2 regions of the Paenibacillus sp. MMO-177 genome follow, and region 1 is predicted to be linked to the other one. Evidence: a T-box and tRNA genes for the amino acid it is inferred to sense, from the RefSeq annotation. Region 1 holds a T-box; the other holds one or more tRNA genes.
What was found. A T-box is a leader RNA that pairs with one kind of tRNA and senses whether it is charged. The one in region 1 lies ahead of WFK81_RS00565 (valine--tRNA ligase), so its partner is inferred to be a tRNA-Val.

Region 1 (7,564 bases):
ACAAGATCGCCCGGAACAACCTTAGCGGTCAAATGCTCCAGCACCTCTTCTTTTGTCGGCATATAAAACGTGTTGGCATTGCTGTTGGTCTTGATCATCTCAACCAGCTTCCGGGAATGAACCCCTTCAATCTGCTGTTCGCCTGCCGGCGAATAGATATCCGTAATGATAACCTCATCCGCCTCCGGGAATGCCCGGCTGAACTGCTCCAGCAGGAAGAAGGTGCGCGTGTAGCGCTGAGGCTGGAATACCGCAATAATACGCTTGCCCGTTGCTTTTGCTGCGCTTATCGTTGCCTGAATTTCCGTCGGATGATGCGCGTAGTCGTCAATGACCAGAATGTCATTCACTTCGCCAAGCACCTGGAACCGGCGTTTTGCGCCGATGAATTCGTGAATGGCTTCCGCAATTTTGTCAAATGACAGTCCTGCTTCGAGGCAGGTAATGACCGTTGCCATCGCATTGTACACATTGTGGCGGCCAGGTACGGACAGTTCGATGGTGCCAAGCGATGTCCCGCGATGCGTCATTTCGAACGATACCTTGCGGTCGCCGAGGCTGATTTTTTCCGCTTTATACTCGGCATCGCTGTCGATACCGTAAGTAATCAGCTTCGCGGCTGTGTCCGCGTCAAGCTTCGGAAGCAGCTCGGTAATCGTCTCGTCGTCCCCGCATACAATTGCCTTGCCGTCTGTCTTCACCTGGGACAGGAATTTGACATAAGCTGCTTTCAGCTTGCCGAAATCGCCGTCGTAGTTCTCCAGATGGTCAGGCTCAATATTCGTTACGATAGCAATGCTTGGGTGATACTGCAAGAATGAACCATCGCTTTCATCCGCTTCCGCAACGACGTATTCGCCTTTGCCAGCTTTTGCGTTCGTTCCCACATTGACGATCTCGCCGCCGATTATATAAGTTGGATCGGCATCGCACTTTTCCATAACGAGTGCGATCATGGAGGAAGTAGTCGTCTTCCCATGCGCTCCGGCTACGGCAACGCCTTTGCCGGCATTCATGAGCCGCGCAAGCATTTGAGCACGGTGCAGCACCGGAATATTAAGCTCCTCCGCCGCCTTCCGTTCCACATTGTCTTTCGAGAGCGCAGTCGAATAAACGACAAGGTCTGCGCCCTTGACATGCCCCGCCTCATGGCCGATATAGATTTGCGCGCCTTTCGCCGCAAGCTTCTCCGTCAATTCCTGACGGGCTACATCGGAACCGGTAATTTTATATCCCATTTCGAGCATAACGCGGGCGATTGCGCTCATGCCGTAACCGCCGATTCCGATGAAATGAACATGTTCTGCCGTATTCAAAGACGGTTCACCAACCTTTTTCAGAATCCGAGTTGTACAATATGCGGGAGCGAACGTCACCTATCAAATAAAGCGTACCAGTCACAACCCCAAGGTCTGTTTCCCCGGTTAATTGTTGCAATTTGCGGAGGCCTTCGCGCCAATCCTTCTCCACGATAAGCTCAAACGAAGACTCCGCAGGCTTCACTTCGCGGACAAGATCGGCGAGAAGTTCCGCGTCATACTTGCTGCGGAAATCAGGCTCGGTCACGATAAGCGTATCCACTATTGGTAGTATATGCTTTAGAACATCCCGATGATTCTTATTCTCTACCATCGCCATCATGACATGAAGACGGTCGTACCGGTAAGTCGAGCGAAGCGCCTGCACAAGCGATTCGGCGCCTTCCGGATTATGCGCGCCGTCAATCAGAATGCGGGGAGAACGGGATACCATCTCGAGACGTCCCGGCCATTTCGCCTCGCGAAGCCCTTCTGCGAGCGCATCGTCTTCTACGATCAAAGCGTAATATTGGCGAAGCACTTCAAGCGTCATAACCGCAACGGCGGCATTCGTCCGCTGATGCGCGCCGTTAAGCGTAATCGTGAGCGGTTCTATAGCACGGAACATGCCTTCGAAACGGAAGGTTTGCTCATCCTCTTCGCTAGACAGTTCCTTAATGTTGAACTGCTCGCCTAACAGATACAGCGTGCTCTTCTTTTCCGCGGCCGTCCGCTTCACAACCTCAACGACTTCGGGTTGATCCACGGCGCTTACTACCGGAACGCCGGCTTTAATGATGCCTGCTTTCTCGAAGGCTACGGCCTCAAGCGTGTTGCCGAGCCGGTCCATATGGTCATGGCCGACATTCGTAATAACGGAGATGACGGGAGTAACGATATTCGTAACGTCCATTCTGCCGCCGAGCCCCGTTTCCCAAACGACGTAATCCGGATAAGTAACGGTCGCATAGAACAAAATCGCAAGAGCCGTAGACACTTCGAACATCGTAGGCGAGCCGAGCTCGGTCTCTGCTAGTTCTTCTACATGCGGCTTAAGCACATTGGCCAGACGAAGAAGAGTTTCTTCTTCAATATCCTTGCCGTTATATTGAAACCGGTTCGTGAACTTCGTAATATATGGCGAAGTAAACGTCCCTACATCGTATCCGCATTTCATCAATACGCTTGTTAAGTACGCGCAGGTCGAACCTTTGCCGTTCGTACCCGCAATGTGAATAAATTTGAGCCTGCGGTGCGGGTTGTTAAGGCGCTCCAGCAGCTGCTCAATGCGGTCAAGACCCGGGCGGATTCCAAACGGAATAAGCCCGTTGATCCAATCGACCGCTTCCTTATAGGAACGAAGCATGCCGCTTCGTTCCGTTTCTGTTCCGTTTTCGATCATCGTAAACGTCCTTCTTCCATCAGATCATTAGCTGCGCAGCTCTTCGATGCGCGCAAGAACCTTATCGCGTTTGCTTGCGTAGTCTGCCATTTTGGCGCGTTCTTCTTCAATGACTTTGGCCGGTGCCTTCGCAACAAAGCCTTCGTTGCCAAGCTTTTTCTCAACGCGCTCCACTTCGGAGTTGAGCGTTGCCAGCTCTTTCTCGAGACGCGCGATCTCCTGCGAAATATCGATCAGTCCCGCAAGAGGCAGGTAAAGCTCCGCACCGGTTACGATTGCCGTCATGGCTTTATCCGGAGCGGTCAGGCCAAGACCGGTCTCAAACGACGAAGTGCCGCAGAAACGTCTGATAAATTCCTCGTTGCGGCTGACAATCGCCGCCTCGGCTTCGCCGGAAGGCTTGATCATCAGCTCAACCTTCTTGCTCATCGGCACATTCACTTCCGCGCGAACGTTGCGTACCGCACGGATAATGTCCATGAGAAGCTCCATCTCTTTTACCGCTTCCGGCGCTTCAAGAGCCTCGTCGTATACCGGCCAAGCGGCTACGGTAATCGATTCGCCTTCATGCGGCAGATGCTGCCAGATTTCTTCGCTGATATAAGGCATAAACGGATGAATCAGACGCTGCGTACGGTCAAGCACGTAAGCCAGTACCGACTGCGTCGCGCGTTTTGCCTGCTCGTCAGTGCCGTACAGGTTAAGCTTGGCAAATTCGATGTACCAGTCGCACAGATCATCCCAGATGAAGTTGTACAAAATACGGCCGGTTTCGCCGAACTCGTAGCTGTCGATCAGACGGGTAGCTTCGCGCACCGTTTCGTTCAGGCGATGCAGAATCCAGCGCTCAGCTGTACCGAGATTGCTCTTGATATCGATATCGGAAGCCGTGAAGCCTTCAAGGTTCATCAGAGCGAAACGGGATGCGTTCCAAATCTTGTTCGCGAAGTTGCGGGCCTGCTCGACCTTCTCGATCCGGAAGCGCAGATCCTGACCCGGCGTGCTGCCCGTCGAGATCATGTAACGCATCGCATCGGCACCGTAGTTCTCGATGACGTCAAGCGGGTCAACGCCGTTGCCAAGCGATTTGGACATTTTGCGTCCTTCCGCGTCGCGGACGAGACCGTGCATCAGCACGTCCTTGAACGGAATTTGATCCGTGAACTCAAGCGCCGTAAAGATCATGCGCGCAACCCAGAAATAAACGATGTCATAACCCGTTACAAGAACATCCGTCGGGTAGTAACGTTTGAAGTCTTCCGTTTCCTCCGGCCAGCCGAGCGTGGAGAACGGCCAAAGCCCGGAGCTGAACCAAGTATCCAGAACGTCTTCATCTTGACGGAGCGATGTGCTGCTGCAAGCCGCGCAGGCGGTTACGTCCTCGCGGGCAACATGCATCTCGCCGCAGGATTCGCAGTACCATGCCGGAATGCGGTGGCCCCACCACAGCTGGCGTGAAATACACCAGTCGCGGACATTCTCGATCCAGTTCAAATAAATTTTCTCGAAGCGGTCCGGCACGAAGTTAACGCCATTGCCGGATTTCTGCGCTTCGATTGCGCGTTCAGCCAGCGGCTTCATCGCAACGAACCATTGCGTCGACAAGTACGGCTCAACAACCGCGCCGCTGCGCTCGCTGTGACCGACCTGATGCACGTGGTCCTCGATGCGGATGCAAACGCCTTGCTCCTGCAGATCCTTGACCAGCTTCTTGCGGCAGTCCGCACGGTCGAGACCTTGATAAGGACCCGCATGCTCGTTCATGGTGCCCGTCTCATCCATGACGATGATTTGCGGCAGGTCATGGCGCAGGCCAACCTCGAAGTCGTTCGGGTCATGCGCAGGCGTAATTTTTACCGCGCCGGATCCAAAATCCTTCTCAACGTATTCATCGGCAATAATCGGAATCTCGCGTCCAACGACCGGCAGTACGATCAGCTGTCCAATCAGATGCTTGTAACGCTCGTCTTCCGGATGAACCGCTACGGCCGTATCGCCAAGCATCGTCTCCGGACGCGTTGTAGCAACGGTAATATAACCGCTACCGTTCTTGAGCGGATACTGGAGATGGTACAGGTGGCCGTTCAGCTCTTTGTACTCTACTTCAATATCGGACAAAGCCGTGCGGGCAGCCGGATCCCAGTTGATAATCTTTTTGCCGCGGTAGATAAGGCCCTTCTCGTGCAAACGGACGAATACTTCGCGTACCGCCTTGGACAAACCTTCGTCCAATGTAAAACGTTCGCGGGAATAGTCCAGAGACAGTCCCATTTTGCCCCATTGCTCGCGAATGGTGTTCGCATAAAGCTCTTTCCAGTCCCAAACCTGCTCCAGGAATTTCTCGCGGCCAAGGTCGTAACGGCTCAGCCCCTGCTCGCGCAGCTTCTGTTCCACCTTGGTTTGAGTAGCGATACCCGCATGGTCGGTGCCAGGCAGCCACAGCGTGTCAAAGCCCTGCATCCGTTTGGTGCGGATAATAATATCTTGAAGGGTGAAATCGAGCGCATGCCCGATATGAAGCATCCCCGTAACGTTTGGCGGCGGGATTACGATCGTAAAAGGCTTTGCTTCCGGGCGCTGGCCCGCCTTGAAAAATTGACCCTGCTGCCAGAAGTCGTACCATTTCTGCTCAGCTGCCTTCGGATCGTAAGTCGTCGGCATCGTTGTCTTGTCTGACATCTTTACATCCTCCTAAAAAATTTTACTTCGCAAGCATTGCCATTCCTGTCATTGCATGGATAGAAATACAAAAAAACCTTCCGCCCTTATAGCAAAGGACGAAAGGTTATCTTCCGTGGTACCACCTTTGTTCCGCACCCCAGAAAAGCAAGCACGGCACTCAAACAGATAACGGCTGCGGCCGGCCTGAAATAACGGATGAACCCGCTTCATTCAAGCAACTCCGGGGCGACAAGCGAAGCAGTAAATTCCTGCGGTACCTTTCAGCGTTACAGTCCCGCTCTCTGAAGGCTTGGCTGCTTACTCTTCCCCTTCAACGTCAATATATGTTGAAAAAAATCAGATATAGCATATTTTATCCAAGATGTCCCCGAAAGTCAACTTGCGTCTACGCCTAATTAGTGACCCATCATCATTGGCATTTCGGCTTTTTCCGCGTTTGCGCCTTCCGCGCGCTTCGGCTTCGAGAGCAGGAACCCGACCAGCGTGCCAACGACACCGATAATCGCAAGAATCAGGAACGTATCCCCGTAAGAGGAAGACGCCACATGGGAAGCAATCACAGGCGTGATATCGGCAGGATTCGCAATGCCTCCAGCCGCCATTTCGGAAGCCATGTAATGCTCGGTGCGTCTAGCCAGAATCGTTGCAAGTCCCGCTACCGCAAAGGATGTCATAACCTGCTGGGCTGCGCTCGTAAGCGATGTTACGCGGCTGACCAGCTCGGGAGGAGCCGATTGAATAATATGCGTATTCAGCGGCATCATCGAAAGACCCATACCCGCTCCAAGCAGAATCAGCGGCAAGATATACGAGCCTACCGTTGCGTCCGACGAGATGTTCGACAAGAGGAACGCTCCGATCGTTACGATGGCCAGACCGCTCATGACAAGCGGGCGAGCGCCAATCTTGTCAAACAGCTTGCCGCCAATCGGCATAAAGACCGCTGCGGCCAAAGCCTGCGGAAGCAGGATCAAGCCGGTATCAAGCGCAGAGTAGCCTTTGGCTGTCTGCAGGAACAGCGGGAACAGGAACAATGTGCCGAAGAGAGCAATTTGGGATACCCACTGAACGACAATCCCTTTGGAGAAATCCGACGATTTGAACACGCGAAGCTCAAGAAGCGGCTGTTTGCGGTTCAATTCCACGATAATAAAGATGATAAGCGAGACGCCGCCTACGATAAGGCCGGTCAATGTTTTCGTGGAGCCCCAGTCCGTACCGCCTTCGCTAACGCCGTAAGCAAGACCGGCGAAAGCCAGCGGAGCGAAGATCATGCCAAGCACGTCAAGCTGCGGAACCGTTTGGCGGGCCAAAGCCGGCAAGGTGCGAAGGCCAAGAACAACCGCCACAACGCCAACGGGGATGTTAATGATAAAGATCCAGTGCCACGTTACATAGTCAACCAGCCAGCCGGCAAGAACGGGTCCAAGAGCAGGCGCCAGAAGCATCGGAATACCGATCATGCCCATAACGGCACCTTGTTTGCCGGGAGGACTTAAACGGTAAGTAAAGGCCATTGCAATCGGGGCAACCATACCGCCGCCCAGGCCTTGAATAATACGGAAAATAATCAATTGTTCAGCGGTTGTCGCAAATGCGCAAAGCGCGGAACCAACTGTAAACAGAACGATGGAGGTCAGATAGATTTGCTTCGCGCCGAAACGGTCGGATAACCATCCGGCAAGCGGAATAACGGCAGCCTGCGCAAGGGCATAGCCGGTTACCGTCCACTGAATAAGCGACAGGCTCGCTCCCCCGAAATCTTCACGCAGCTTAGGAATCGCGACATTCATCGCCGTGCCGTCAAGAATAACCATGAACATCCCCACAATGATCGCAAGCAGCGGCACCATAATGGATTTGATAGGCATGGAGCTGTTGTTTGTTGCTTCAGTCATGAATTTCTTTCTCCTCCTAAAAAATATTGAAGTAATTCTTGCTTGGCAGCAAGTTACTCTCTCTCTATTTGCAAATCCGCCGACGCCTTGACCTGTTAACTATCCAGCAGTAAAATGAGTAAGGCGTAAGACGACTGCGGACAATTGTCCGCTAACGTATGATACCGGACAATTGTCCGCTTTGTCAATACAGTCACGCTTTATTATTTTTTCATGAAATGGAGGGTGCGCGCATGACCGATAAAAAGAAGGACTCGCAAGAGGTGAGCAAGATGATTTTGCAA
Region 2 (7,564 bases), on a different contig from region 1:
TAAGGCGGAAGCAGCGTATAAGGAAGGCTGGAAAAACCATTGGGGCCAGGGGAAAGGGGCGTCAACGTCTGCGGCTTCGCCGGCAAAAAGCAAACCTGCCTTTTACGCCTCCAAACCGGCCGCTGCGGCTGCGGAGGAACAGGAGATTGATTATAACAGCATCTCCGTTGACGTTGGCACACGGGGCAATCCCGGGCCGGTAGAATATAAAGGCGTGGATACGCAAACAGGCGATATCTTGTTCTATGTGGGCCCTATACCGAATGGCACCAATAATCTTGGCGAGTTTATTGCGGTTGTTCACGCGCTTGATTATCTCAAGAAGCAAGGAAGCAACCAAACCGTCTACAGCGACTCAAGAACGGCATTAAGCTGGCTGCGGAACAAGAAGATTGCTTCAAGTCTTGTGAGGGATGCTTCAACGAAGCAGATCTGGGAGCTGGCCGACTGGGCGCTCGACTGGCTTCGAAATAATACGTACAGCAATAAAGTCGTGAAATGGAATACGGAAGAATGGGGAGAAATCCGCGCAGATTTCGGGAGGAAATAAAGGGGAATAGACAGATGGATTTTCAGCTGAACAATGACTGGGCAGAGGTATTGAAAAGCGAGCTGGACGAGCCTTACTTCAAGCAGATGGCAGAGCAGCTTGGGGGGCTCTATGAAACGAAGACCGTATATCCGAAGGCCGAGCATGTTTTTAATGCCCTGCGGTATACTCCCTATGAACAGACGAGAGTTGTCATTATCGGTCAAGATCCTTATCATGGCCCTGGTCAGGCGCATGGGCTTAGCTTCTCGGTACAAGAGGGGATTGCTATACCGCCTTCTTTGAGAAATATTTATAAAGAGCTGCAGCAGGATATCGGTTGTCCGATTCCGCAGCATGGCTCGCTTGTGTCTTGGGCCAAGCAAGGAGTATTGCTACTTAACACGGTTCTCACCGTCGAGGAGGGTCAGCCCAATTCGCATCAGAAGCTGGGCTGGGAGCGGTTCACCGACCGGATTATACGCAAGCTGAATGAACGGGAAGAACCGGTTGTGTTTATTTTATGGGGCAAGCATGCCCAGGATAAAGCGGCCTTTATTGATACCGGGAAGCATCCAGTGATCAGCTCGGCGCATCCAAGCCCGCTGGCGGCGCGGAGAGGCTTTTTTGGCAGCCGCCCGTTCTCGAGAGTGAACGAACACCTTCGAAGTATTGGCAGTCCGGAGATTGACTGGAGACTGCCTGCCCAGCCCGAATAATATGAATACGCAAAAAGCCTCCAGCGCCATCATGTGAGATGACCTGGAGGCTTTTCCTTTGATGGATATTAGCTAGCTGAAGCCAAGCTGCTTACGGATGTATCGGCCTTCGTGGAAGCCAATACAGGCTTGTAAACCGCGTCTACATAAGTGGTTGCGCTAACTTCCGTAATCACTTGCGGGTACATTTTGTTCGGATCCGGTTGAACCGTCTCTGCCTTGATAATCGCTTGACCATCAACGAAGGAGATCGATGTAATGCGCAGGCCATAGCCGGGATGAGGCGCTTGACCGGACACGGTTACTTTGTTGATATCCTTGGTCACCGAAGTTACGGTCAGTTTAAGATCTTGAATCGGCTGCGGAGCAGGTACTGCCGGGATTGTTGGCGTCTTCTTTACGAACTCGACACCGTCGTACAACCAGCCTGCAGCCACGCCGCGCGTAATTTTTTGTTTCGGATAGAAATTGTTTTTCTTATCCAGCGTTGCGATTTTGGAAATGAGCAGCTTTTGGATGCTGTTCATATAATCCTTGTTAACATCCTTTTCGTCGTTAATCGTCATGTACAGTTCGATAAAGGCGAAATCGCCTTTTTTCGTAATAGCCTTGAAGAGATGATGGGCGAACTGCTCGCGTGTCATTTCATCGTTGGCTTTTACGTTCTTAGGTACTTCCAGGCCATTGTATTGGGCAATGATAAACGCATCCGCATACCATGAGCCGTTCTTCAGATTCGGATAATAATCGGCCACTTCAGGCTTCTTAATGAAACGAATGTTGTCGATATTGAGGTCAAAAGCTTTGACGATCATCGAAATGCCGGCAGCATAGGTCAGCTTGCCGTTGGAGTTGAATTTATTGCCCTTTTCGCCTTTAATAACCCCTTGTTTTTCCAGGGACTCAATCTTTGATTTATTCGCATCTTTGCCAGTATCACTGAAGGCGAAAACGGTTTGTCCCAGAGTAAATACAAGCAGCATGGACATGGCTAACAATAGAACTGCTTTTAGTTTCATCATCGACTCTCCTCTTGTTTGAAATTTGCTATAGCATCTATAATAACGAGTTCCATATTGGTATTGTTGCACCAAAAAGAGAAGAGTGATACGAAAAATAATAAAGACCTTTGCAGGTCTTTAGAGTAGGGCTATTTCGAATTATCCTTATACCACGGATTCAAATGGATCAGGACTTCTTCCACATCCTTGTGATGGTCAAGAATGATTTGTTTTATTTTTCGGGAGACATCATGACCCTGCTGAATGGTAAGCTCTCCGGGAATGCCGACGCGGACGTCAATCATGACATATTGGCCAAATTCTCTCGCCCGGATTCTGTCAATCCGCTTCACCTCCGGGATAGTGGAGACAAGACGCTCGTAGTCCTGAAGCATTTCCGGAGACACGGTTTTTTCCATCAATACGTCTACCGCTTCTTTCCCCATGTGATAAGCAAGCTTCAATACGAAGTAGGCAACCACAATCCCCGCAGCCGCATCGCCGTAGCTTAGGAAGGCGATGTCGTTTCTTTCCCCGATGATAGCAGCCCCGATGCCGATAACGGCAGCAAGCGACGCATAAACATCGGCCAGATGATCGAAAGCGGTAGCCTCCAGACTTTTACTGCTCGTCTGCTTGCTGATACGCATGCAATAAATGTATAGCCACAGCTTCCAGAAGAGGGAGACGACTGCGGCAACAAACGCGACCATGCTTGCCGCGGCCGCAGGGTGGAAAAAGGATTCAAAGGAATGATAGGCGATAAATAAAGCGGCGACCACCATAATAATCGCAACCATCGCGGATCCGATCAGCTCGCTTTTGCCATGACCGTATGGATGGTCCTCGTCCGCAGGCTTTTGCGCAACCTTTGCCGCGCCCAAGGCAGCCATCGACGCAATGACGTCGCCGGCGTTATGTACACCGTCGGCAATTAGAACCTGGCTTTTGAACATAAGGCCTACAATTAGTTTAATGCCCGTCAGAATCAGATTGCTGAATAAGCTGATCCAGATGGCAAAGACATTCGAGGAAACTTTTGTACTTGATACGTTTAAATCGCTCACTCTTTACAACCTCCAGTAATTTCCTAACCACGCAAAAAAACAACGACCCTTATCATATATGATGAAGGTCGTGTGGGTCTAGAGAAACAGTGTTGCAACGGGTCAAGATTTTTAGGCGCAGTTAAAAAGTCAGCGGAAAGGGAGGGAGCCAAGGGCTCCCTCCCTGCTTGTCCTGCAAAACTAACGGTGCTCAATCAGGTCAATGGCGCCAAGCACCATATGGGCCAGGCCAAATCCGAGAACGCCGGTACCTACAAGCTTATACTTGCTTTTTCTTATCAGGGACGCACCAGAGGCCGACACGACAGTTCCGAGAACGGCAGGAATCAAACCTTCACGCATGATATCCACTCCTTCGGTTGTTTTGCAAGACAATATAGTTTGTGCGATTTCAGGCAGAAAATTCATGAAGCTCGCCCAAGCTAAGCTTTTGTCACTTTACTAAAAAACCAAAGGTAGTACCAATAAGACAATAAAAGAGTTAAGGTGATCGAGATGAAGCTCATATACCATGTCCAATTTAAGTATTTGATCAATTCCGTGTTTTTTTCAAGGTAGACTTCTATTAAGGTCATAACTGCAGGGAATATAAGGATGTAACCCGTCTTGTAATACCAGGGTTTCCCTTTTGGGAAATGAACATTAAAGATGGCGCTTATGGAAGGAAATACAAAAAACTCGAAGGTGAAGCTTGCTTTATACACAACGCTAAGTAATCCAACGGGATATTCGATTAATCCCCCTTTAACAACCAAGGAACCAAATAACCAGGTTGGAACCTGCATAAATAAAAAACTAATTTGAGCTTCGATCAAATTTTTCTTTCTAATAAAGATAATCAACAGAATTACTATGATGATGCAAACCGAGTAAAGAATGATCATATCCATGGTTTTTTAAACTCCAAATTTGCAGAATTGAAGGACCAGTAGCTCAATAAGTTGAGTAAATCTATATTCGCGGCTAATGCCTGTTATTGTTTCCAGTTACGCTAGAGGATAAACAGCCATTAAGAAATAGAAAAAGCCGCAAACCCTTGAGTTATCAAGGCTTTGCGGCTTTTTAGATGTATGATCTGTAGTGGGCTCGAACCACTGACCCCTACCCTGTCAAGATAGTGCTCTCCCAGCTGAGCTAACAGATCATGTGAGTGATGAATATTAATATATCAGCATCCAAAATGAATGTCAACACAATTGAAGCATAAATTTAACAGCCTTTTAATCAATTAATTCAGGATACAGCTTCCATCTTTTAAACTTTTGTGATACATTTTGTAACATAAAGGATTGTACAAATAGGAGGATGAAAATGAGGCGATATGAGGAGCTCGACTCCTTGAGAGGATTAGCTGCCTTAACCGTGGTGTTTAGTCACTTCATTATTATTTTAAATGCTGTATCGTGGATTGATATACTGAATTATACGCCGCTTCGAATCTTAAAGGCGGGCCATGAGGCCGTTATTTTTTTCTTTGTGCTAAGCGGCTTCGTATTATCGTTGCCCTTTTACGGCAATAAAAGATTTTCGTACTCCTCTTACATAATTAAACGAACTTGCCGGATCTATATTCCTTTTCTGATCATTATGTTGATCAGCATTTTGCTCTATAAGCTTGTCTACGATCCGGATAAAAGCTTCAGTGCTCTACGGCTTGAATGGTGGACGGAGCCATTAACCTTCAATACGGTCATACGTCATTTGCTGCTTGTTCCCGAGTATATGGAGACGGCCATTAATCCGGTTGTCTGGTCATTAACGCAGGAGATGCGGATCTCGCTTATATTCCCGCTGGTGATGATTGTGGTTATTCGCTCTGGATGGAGAACAAATCTGGGATTAGCGTTAGCTTTATCCCTCATCTCATATCTGGGGAATCTTTTAATTCAGCTGGCTAACCAGAATCCGATTTCAACGAATTATTTGTACACGCTTCATTACATCGGAATGTTTATAGTGGGCGCATGCCTTGCCAAGAATAGAGAAGGCATACTTCTCCGTATAAGCGGCTTTTCTCGGAGAATAAAGCTTGCAATGCTTGCAGGGGGATTGTTTTTTTATACCTATGCCGGAATTAGCGATGCGGTTATAGGGAAGCTGATAGGAATTGATGGGGCATGGTTGAGTCTGGCCGCTGACTGGGGTATTACGATTGGAGTCGTCTTGCTTCTCATATGCGCCTTATCTCTAAAGGGAATTTCGCAAATTCTTCATTGGAGGCCAATCGCATTCTTGGGTAAAATCTCTTATTCGCTTTATTTGCTCCATGCCGTTTTATTATTGACTTTTATTTATATGCTTAATAATATTATGCCAATATGGGCCATTGAAATAATCGTATTAATAACCTCATTAAGCGGAGCTTATGCATCATACCGGTTGTTGGAGCAGCCTTCAATGAAGCTTGGGCGAGACTGGACAACAAGGAGAGACCGATATGAAGACAAGCAGACAAAACGCGGAACACTACATATGGGGGGACCAATGTGACGGCTGGCATCTGCTGAAACAGCAGGATTTGAGCATCATCCATGAGAAAATGCCGCCGCATACGGCGGAAACGCGCCATTACCACGAGAAGTCCCAGCAGTTTTTCTTTGTTCTTGAAGGAACGGCAACGATTGAGATTGCCGGCGAGACCTTTGAGCTGGAAGCGCACGAAGGGATTCACGTAGCCCCGCGTACTCCGCACCAGATGTTCAACAAATCGGATCTCGACATTCAGTTTCTTGTCATTTCGGAGCCTACAACCAGGGGAGACAGATATCCTTCCTAATCGAGTAAAAAAACCGCCATTCGTACCCGACCGTACGGATGGCGGTTTTTATTCATCAGGAGATCGAGCTGTACAATCTTGTTCCCCGAGGCTGGTTGCCGTGGTCGTCAGGCTCAAGCGTAATGCCAATGGAGTCAAAAGCAAGCGTATCGCCGGATATAGGCATCGCGAGTACTCCGATACCTTTGTCATCAACCCGGAAAGTGCCTGCGCTGTCCTTTTGCCCGGCATGGTTAAGCCATACCTGATAGACGGAGCTGTCCTTGGAAGCCGGCGCGCCAAATACATAGACGACAAATTGCTTGTTGCTTCCGTTATCCACAATACAGGCGACGGCGTAGGACGAAGCGACTTCATCCGATACGGGCTTTAACGATATAAGCTGATTGATCTGGGAGGCGGATACGGACAACGCCTGTTCGATAGGGATAACGTCCGGTCCGTTTCGGCTGCGGTACAGCTCCACATTCCATGCCGTGCCGGCAACCAATACGGCAAGTACGGCTGCGGCAGCAGCTCCCCAGGTTAGCTTCCTGAAGGAACGTTTTGCCGGTTGCGGTTGAACAGAGGCCAGCGCGGCGTCCATGACCTGCTGCTTCAAGTCAGCTGGCGGTTCGATCAGCTCCATATCGGAAGGGAGAGATTCCCATACGAGACGGAGCTCTTCAAGGTCGGATTGGCAGGCCGGGCAGCTTGGAAGATGACGTTCAAAAGCTCTCTTTTCCTTATCGGAACAAGCACCTGAAATATAGTCTAGGGCATTATGGCAAACCGTCACATTTTGCTGCTTCATGATTGCTCTCCTTCGGCCACGAGATGCCTGCGTAATATTTTTAGCGTCTGATGCAGACGATTCTTTACCGTTCCTATGGGCTGGTTATATATAGCTGCAAGCTCGCTGATGCTGTAGCCCTGCCAATAGAAATGCTCAAGCAAATGGATCTGCTGGGCGGATAAATCGCGATAGGCGCTGCGGATTTGGTCCTTCATCGCGCTGTTAACGGCAGCCGTTTCCGGCGTAGCGGAAGCCTCATCCGGGATTTTAGCCAGCTGCTCCGGTTCGACCTGAACAAGGGGAGCCGTGTCTCTCCGTCTTTTGCGCAGCCAGTCGGTCGTAATATTGCGGGTAATGGTCAGCAGCCAGCTGGAGAACCTGCCTTGCTCGGGATCATAGACGGATTTGGTTGTCCATAACCTCATAAATACGGCCTGGACGATTTCTTTTGCAACACCCTCGTCCTTTAAGGTTTTCCAGGCGAAGGAATAAACGAGAGACGAGTAACGGTCATATAAAACGGAAAGCGCCTCGCTCTGCTTGCTCTGAATGAGCAGCATCAATTGATGATCCGTAAGCTCCCGCATACGATGGTACCTCCAAGAGGATAATATAATTCTATTCTATCAAGTGTTTACAGCTGCGCAATACGAAAGGAAATAGGGACAACCAGGTATGGTTATCCCTTCATTCCTTC

Region 2: it has a tRNA-Val gene. The T-box ahead of WFK81_RS00565 (valine--tRNA ligase) is inferred to sense a tRNA for this amino acid. The anticodon was not compared.

What each region holds. Positions count from the first base shown of each region.
Region 1 is NZ_JBBCUR010000001.1:119,799-127,362, forward strand. It holds gene murC (UDP-N-acetylmuramate--L-alanine ligase) at 1-1,316, opposite strand, end outside; gene WFK81_RS00560 (bifunctional folylpolyglutamate synthase/dihydrofolate synthase) at 1,324-2,700, opposite strand; gene WFK81_RS00565 (valine--tRNA ligase) at 2,728-5,379, opposite strand; T-box leader at 5,471-5,705, opposite strand; gene WFK81_RS00570 (MDR family MFS transporter) at 5,778-7,280, opposite strand; gene WFK81_RS00575 (TetR/AcrR family transcriptional regulator) at 7,514-7,564, shown strand, end outside.
Region 2 is NZ_JBBCUR010000002.1:1,015,093-1,022,656, reverse strand. It holds gene rnhA (ribonuclease H) at 1-550, shown strand, start outside; gene WFK81_RS10275 (uracil-DNA glycosylase) at 565-1,248, shown strand; gene WFK81_RS10270 (S-layer homology domain-containing protein) at 1,317-2,267, opposite strand; gene WFK81_RS10265 (cation diffusion facilitator family transporter) at 2,399-3,316, opposite strand; gene WFK81_RS10260 (asparagine synthase) at 3,497-3,658, opposite strand; gene WFK81_RS10255 (CBO0543 family protein) at 3,739-4,206, opposite strand; tRNA gene WFK81_RS10250 (tRNA-Val) at 4,388-4,460, opposite strand; gene WFK81_RS10245 (acyltransferase family protein) at 4,628-5,806, shown strand; gene WFK81_RS10240 (cupin domain-containing protein) at 5,754-6,092, shown strand; gene WFK81_RS10235 (anti-sigma factor) at 6,148-6,885, opposite strand; gene WFK81_RS10230 (RNA polymerase sigma factor) at 6,882-7,454, opposite strand; gene WFK81_RS10225 (cupredoxin domain-containing protein) at 7,564-7,564, opposite strand, start outside.